Regions from separate parts of the Sphingobium sp. FG58 genome, predicted to be linked through region 1. Evidence: riboswitches for the same ligand, from Rfam matches in the RefSeq annotation. Region 1 holds a riboswitch; the other holds the start of a gene.
The links. A riboswitch is a leader RNA that binds a small molecule or an ion and turns the genes downstream of it on or off. The one in region 1 is predicted to bind cobalamin.
Positions count from the first base shown of each region.

Region 1 (3,408 bases):
GCACCATGTCGGCGCAGGCCAACTGATCCTCAAACACTTCGGCGAGTGGCGTTTCATGGTCGATGCCCGGATCGGCGGCGCGTTGCGCTTCTATAGCGACCAGATCGGGCGCGAAGCGACCTGCAGCTACCGCTTCGGCGTCGGCCAGCGCCAGTACCCCGTCCACCGTGATGCGGCTGCGGATCGCGGGCCAGTCGAATGCCTTGAGCAGGGGTTTGGGCAGGGCCAGCCCCGATGTTTCAATCAGGATATGGTCGGGTCGGGGATCGAGTGCGAGGAGATGTTCGACCGTGGGAATGAAATCGTCCGCCACGGTGCAGCAGATGCAGCCATTGGCCAGTTCGACGATATTATCGGCCGGGCAATCGGGAATGGCGCAGGATTTGAGGATGTCGCCATCCACCCCCAATGTGCCGAATTCATTGACGACGACCGCCAGCCGCCGCCCGCCCGCGTTGCGGATCAGGTGGCTGATGAGCGTGGTTTTCCCCGCGCCCAGAAAGCCAGTGACGATGGTGACGGGCACCTTGGTGAGGTCCGACATGGCAATTCTCCGCGCGCCGCGACGACGAAGGGCGGGGCGTACCGGCGCACGTCGCCGGTCGGCGCGCGACGACGGACAGGCGCGCAAAGTCGCCCGGCGCAACGCACCGATGCGGCCCCAGCCGCATGGACTCGTCGCTCAGACGGAGAGTTACCGTGCCAAGACCATCCCCTGGATCTGGGCAAGAGCGACCGGTGCGCCGGCAGGTCTCCTGGCTCGCGGGTCACAGCTTGATGCACGCCTTCCCGGATTCGCGCATGGTGCGCCGTCCAGTGGCTGCTCCCCCAAAAGAGGAGCGATGTGCATCGCGCTATCCGCTTACAGTTGCAGGGACAGCCGCGGATTTGGACGGAAAACCGCCCGCACCGCATTCCCGATTAAGCCTCTTGCGAGGCACCGGCGCGATCATGTGAGAACCGGCGTAAACCGGCTTTCACGCCTGTCCCTAATCCAGTTTATCGCCCAAGCCAAGCATGATCAGGTCGCCAGTCGCACCTCAATCTCGTCGAAGCGTCGCCACCGGTAGATCAGGAAACTGGCGATCCAGCAGAACAGGAACAGACCGATAATGGCAAAGCCCAGACTGTTGAAATTCTCGCCCAGCGCGCCAGCCATGTCCCATGGCCAGCCAGCCAGCCCCAGCTTGTCGCCAATCAGCGCGATCGTTTCGATCCCGCCGATGACGATGGCGACAATGGCCGAGATCAGGGTGATGGTGATATTGTAATAAAGTTTGCGGATAGGTTTGACGAACGCCCAGTCATAGGCACCCAGCATCACCACCCCGTCCAGCGTGTCGATCAGCGCCATGCCGACCGCGAACAGCGCAGGCAGGACCAATATGGTGCCGATCGACAGGCCGTTGGCCGCCTGATGCGCGGACATGCCCAATATCGCGACTTCGGTGGCGGTATCGAAACCGAAGCCGAAGAGGAAACCTAAAGGGGCCATATGCCAGCTGCGGTTGACCAGCCGGAACATCGGGCGGAACAGTCGGGCCAGCAGGCCGCGCCCGGACAGCAGCAGGTCCAGATCCTCCTCATTATAGGCGCCGCCCGCCCGGACATGGGCGAAGCTGCGCCATACCGATCGCAGGATGATGAGGTTCATGCCCGCAATGGCGAACAGGAAGAGCGCGGACACTGCGGTCGCGACCACGCCGCCGACTTGTTTGAACCAGACGAAATCGGACAGGGCGTTGGTGGTCAGCACGATCAGCACGGAGGCTATGGCGATGATGCTGCTATGGCCGATGGCAAACCACAGGCCGACGGAGATGGGTCGCTGACCTTCCTGCATCAGCTTACGGGTCACATTGTCGATCGCCGCGATATGATCGGCATCGACGGCGTGGCGCAGGCCGAGACCCCAAGCGAGCAGCGCGGTCCCCAGCATCAGTGGTTGATCGTGAAACAGGCTGACGGCCCAGCCCCAGGCGGCCATATTCGCCACAATCAGCGCGGCGATCAGCATCGCGACGCGACTGCGCAGCCGCGTCATTCCCTTGTTTTTCGGGTCGCTCACAAGCGTCTCCCCCTGGCGTCCTGCGACATGGCCGGGCCTGCTGGCGCAACGCGACAGCCGACACGCGCGGCGACCGGACGCATCAAGCGGCCAACGCACGTCCCGAAGCGGCCCCGCCGCTTACACGTCGCTCAGACGGAGTTCACCGTGCCACGGCCATCCCCTGGGCCAGGGCTAGAGCGACCAGACGCCGGCAGGTCTCCTGGCTTGCGGGTCACAGCTTGATGCGCGCCTTCCCAGGCCTCGCAGGATTTAGCGTCCGGCCCAGTGGCTGCCCCTTGGATATCGGGGCGTGTGCATCGCGCTATCCGCTTACAGTTGCAGGGACAGCCGTGGATTTGGACGGCAAAGCGCCCGCACCACATTCCCGATTAAGCCCTTGATAGGGCACCGGCGCGATCATGTTTGGAAACCGGCATGAGCCGCCTTCCGCGCGCGTCCCTAGATGAGTTTATGGCAAAGGCCAATGGGACTTTGCGCGTCAGACCGGCCAGGCTTCAAGCCGCCAGGCCGAATCCCAGAACATCCATTCGTACCGGGTCGCATTGCGGAAGGCGCGGGCCATGGCTTCGCGCATTGCCGGAGTCGTGGTGGCGGCGGCTTCGTCCACCAGCGCGCGGACGCGGTCGGTCGCTGCGCCAAAGCCGGGATCGGCATAGGTGTCGATCCATGGCGCATAGGGGTTGGGGCTGGTGGCGCGCGGCTTGATGGCGCAGCCGACTTCCCAATAGACCCAGAAGCAGGGCAGGATGCCTGCGATCAGCTCTTCATAGCTGCGGGTCGCGGCGAGGCTCGCCAGATAGCTGGTATAGCCAAGGCAGGCCGGGGTCGGTTCGGCGGCCTGCGCCATCGCTGCGGTCACGCCGAACTGTGCGAAGAAGGCCTGATGCAGCCCTTCCTCCACCTGCACCGCGACCTTGGCCCCATCGGAAAATTCCAGCCGGCCGGCAGGGCTGGGCGCACGGGCCGCGGCGATCGCCAGCACGCGGGCATATTCGGCGAGGTAGAGGCTGTCCTGTACGATATAATGCTGGAAACTGTCGCGCGGCAGCGTGCCGTCGGCCAGTGCGGTCAGGAATGGATGGGCCAGGATCGCCTGCCGCAGCGGGGCGACCTCCGCCCAGATCTGATCGCAAAAGCCCATCGCTATGTCCTTCGTCAGAAGCGCACGGTGGCGCTGGCGCCGAACTGGCGGCCGGTGTTGATGGTGAAACTGTCGAATGGACCATTGGGACCGAGGCCCAGCAGCAGCGGCAATTGCTGCTGGCCAAAGGCCGAGATCGCCCAGCGCTTGTCGAGCAAATTTTTGGCCCACAGGTCGAAAGTCCAAGCCCCATGGC
Region 1 is NZ_JBMDJF010000004.1:166,403-169,810, forward strand. It holds gene cobW (cobalamin biosynthesis protein CobW) at 1-544, opposite strand, end outside; cobalamin riboswitch at 729-960, opposite strand; gene ACODR8_RS07375 (HoxN/HupN/NixA family nickel/cobalt transporter) at 1,022-2,044, opposite strand; cobalamin riboswitch at 2,244-2,478, opposite strand; gene tenA (thiaminase II) at 2,550-3,212, opposite strand; gene ACODR8_RS07385 (TonB-dependent receptor) at 3,227-3,408, opposite strand, start outside.

Region 2 (3,408 bases), on a different contig from region 1:
CGGTTGCGATCGAATTTAACGGTATCGGCTATGCCGTGCTGATGGCGACGCCGGCCGATATTGGCGATCTGGTGCAGGGCTTCGCGCTGGCCGAGCGGCTGATCGGCCCGGACGATGCGCCGTTCGATGTGGATACCCATCGCACCGATCAAGGCATCGTCGCCCGCGCCACCCTGCCGCCGTCGCGGACGGACCTGTTGCTGGACCGGGTGCGGCACCGGGCGTCGGACTCCTCGTGCGGCATATGCGGCATTGAAAATCTGGAGCAGGCGATCCGGCCCCTGCCACAGGTAGCGGCGCGTTCGCGCGCCGACCGGGCGGCGATTTTTCGCGCGCTCGATGGGCTGGCGGTGCATCAGCCGCTCAACGCCGCCACCGGTGCGGCCCATGCCGCCGCGTGGGTCAGCGCGGACGGGGCGATCCTTCTGGCGCGGGAGGATGTCGGGCGGCACAATGCGTTCGACAAGCTGATCGGCGCGATGAAGCGGGCGGGGGCGAACTGGGACGGCGGCTTTGCCCTGCTGTCGTCGCGCTGTTCCTATGAATTGGTGGAAAAAGCGGTGCTGAGCCAATGCCCACTGCTGGTGACGATTTCCGCCCCCACGAGGCTGGCGGCAGAGCGCGCGGCGGCGGCGGGATTGCCGCTGGTCGTGCTGGCGCGGGCCGACGCGGTGTTGCACCGGGGCAACGCTCCGCTGGCGTAGCGCCACAGGCCGCTTGGCATCGCGGTGCCTTTCCCCTAGAGCGCGCGGCGTGAGGGGGGCTTGGCTTCCCTTGCAGCTAGATCGCGCCGGTGTCCCGCAAGGGGCTGAAAATGGGAATGCGGTGCGGGCGTGCAAGCGCCCAATTCCGCGGCTGTCCCTGCAACTGTAAGCGGTGAGCATGATGCACGCGGGTCGCAAGGCCCGGCCACTGGACGATGTGTCTGGGAAGGTCCGTGCGTTATTGCCCTGACCCGCGAGCCAGGAGACCTGCCGGCGTCTGGTCGCTCTTGCCCTGATCCAGGGGATGGTCATGGCACGGTGGTTTTCCGTCGAGCGACGCTGTGCGGCCGGGGCCGCATCGTGCCGTGCGGCGGGGGCTGGCGTTTGTCCCGCATCATGGCGCGACCGCTTGCGCGGACGCCCTGGCCTTGAAGTCGCATTCAGACGCTCAGGGCATTTATAATGTTAAAAACAGGGATTTCTCTCATTGCGCTGCTGGCGGCTACGCCCGCTCTGGCGCAGGACGATAATATCGTCGTCACCGCGTCGGGCATCGAACAGTCGCGGGACGAAGTCGGGCAGGCGATCACCGTCATCGACGCGCAGACCATCCAGACGCGGCAGGCGGTCGATGTGGTTGATCTGCTGGCGACGACGCCGGGGGTGCGCTTCAATCGCAATGGATCGGTCGGCGGCGTGACCGGCGTGTCGCTGCGCGGCGCGGAAACGACACAGACATTGGTGCTGATCGACGGGGTGAAGGTCAACGACCCCAGCGGCATCGGCGATGGCTATGATTTCGGCCATTTGCTGACCGGCAATATCAAGCGGATCGAGGTGCTGCGCGGCTCCAACTCGGTGGTGCATGGCAGCCAGGCGATCGGCGGCGTGGTCAACATCATGACCGGCGTGCCTGCTGACGGCTTTGGTGCCAACGCCTCGGTCGATTATGGCTATAGCGATACGGTGAATGCCAAGGCGGACGTCTCCGGCACCAGCGGCATCGCATCGGGCGGGGTGGGCGCGGCTTACTTCCGCACCGACGGCATTTCCTCGGCGGCGGGCGGCACGGAAAAGGATGGTTATGAAAATATCGCCACCAACGCCCGGCTGAAACTGGCGTTCAGCGATGCGCTGAGCCTGGACCTGCGCGGCTATTATATCCAGGCCGACCTGGACTATGACAGCTTCTTCGGCGCGCCTGCCGACAGCAGCGATGTGAGCAAGCTCGACCAATATGTGGGCTATGCGGGCCTCAACCTCGCCCTGCTGGATGGGAAGCTGACCAACCGCGCGGCGGTCACTTATCTGCGCAACGACCGCGACTATTATTTCGTGCGCGGCACCGACCCGGACTATGGCTATTCCGGCACCAACCTGCGCTTCGACTATGAAGGCGTCTATGCCCCGGTCGATCAGGCCAAGCTGGTGTTCGGCTATGAACATGAGCGGCCCGATTATGATTTCTTCGGCTTCGGCAGCACGTCGTCGGCGAAGATCAACATCGACAGCGTCTATGCGCTGGCGATCGTCAAGCCCTTCACCGGCCTGTCGGTCACCGGTGGCGTACGGCATGATGATCATAGCCAGTTTGGCGGCGCGACAACATTCGGCGCGAACGCCAACTATACGCCCAATGCGGGCGCGACCAATATTCGCCTGAGCTATGGCGAAGGGTTCAAGGCACCCTCGCTCTATCAGCTTTACGACATGTTCAGCGGCAACAGCGCGCTGCGCCCCGAACGCTCGAAAAGCTATGATGTCGGTTTCGACCAGAGCCTGGACGGCGGGCGGGCGACAGTCTCGGTCACGGCTTTTCTGCGCGATACCACCGACCAGATCAATTATGACAATGCGACCTTCAGCTACAGCAATCTGGACCGCACCCGCGCCAAGGGTGTGGAGGCCAGCATCGCGTTAAAGCCGGTGGACGCGCTGACCGTGACCGGCAGCTATAGCTATGTCGATGCGCGCGACCGGTCGGGCGGGATCAATGATGGCAACCGCCTGCCGCGCCGCGCCGTCAATGCGGTCAGCGTCTCGGCGGACTATGTCTGGTCTTTCGGCCTCTCGACGGGTGCCACGGTGACGATGGTGGGCGACAGTTTCGACAATGCGTCCAACACCCGTCGTCTGGACGGCTATGCGCTTGCCGGTTTGCGGGCCTCGCTGCCACTGGGCGAGCATTTGGAAGTCTATGGCCGGATCGACAATCTGTTCGATGAAGCCTACGCCACTGCCTATGGCTATGGCGTCTATGGCCGCTCCGCCTTTGGCGGTGTGCGTGTCCGCTTCTGATATGGCACAAGGGGGGACGGGCGCGCAGCCCGTTCCTTCATTTCGGCGCGTTCAGCCGCGTCGCGCTTTTGCTGCGTGGCGCCCCAAGTTGCGCCACGATGGCCCGCGCCGCCTGCACATAGGCAGGGCCGCCGCACACGGTCCAGCTTTGCGGCAGGCTGATGCGCGGGATGGATTTGATCGCGGGATGCTGGAGCATTTCGGTCCCCTGATCGACCACCGCTTCGCTGCCGCTTTCGACAATCAGCCAGTCGGGCCGCGCCGCGACCATCGCCTCCAGCGGCACCTGCGCCAGCGCGGGCTTGCCGAGTTTCGCGGCGAGGTTTGTCAGCCCCACCCGGCGCATCAGATCATCGACCAGCGTGCCGGTGCCGGTCATGTAGCCGCGCCGCTGATAATAGGCTGC
Region 2 is NZ_JBMDJF010000007.1:6,673-10,080, reverse strand. It holds gene fdhD (formate dehydrogenase accessory sulfurtransferase FdhD) at 1-704, shown strand, start outside; cobalamin riboswitch at 775-993, shown strand; gene ACODR8_RS10390 (TonB-dependent receptor plug domain-containing protein) at 1,167-3,002, shown strand; gene ACODR8_RS10385 (ABC transporter substrate-binding protein) at 3,040-3,408, opposite strand, start outside.
Region 2: linked by a shared signal. The riboswitch ahead of ACODR8_RS10390 (TonB-dependent receptor plug domain-containing protein) and the one ahead of ACODR8_RS07375 (HoxN/HupN/NixA family nickel/cobalt transporter) in region 1 are both predicted to bind cobalamin.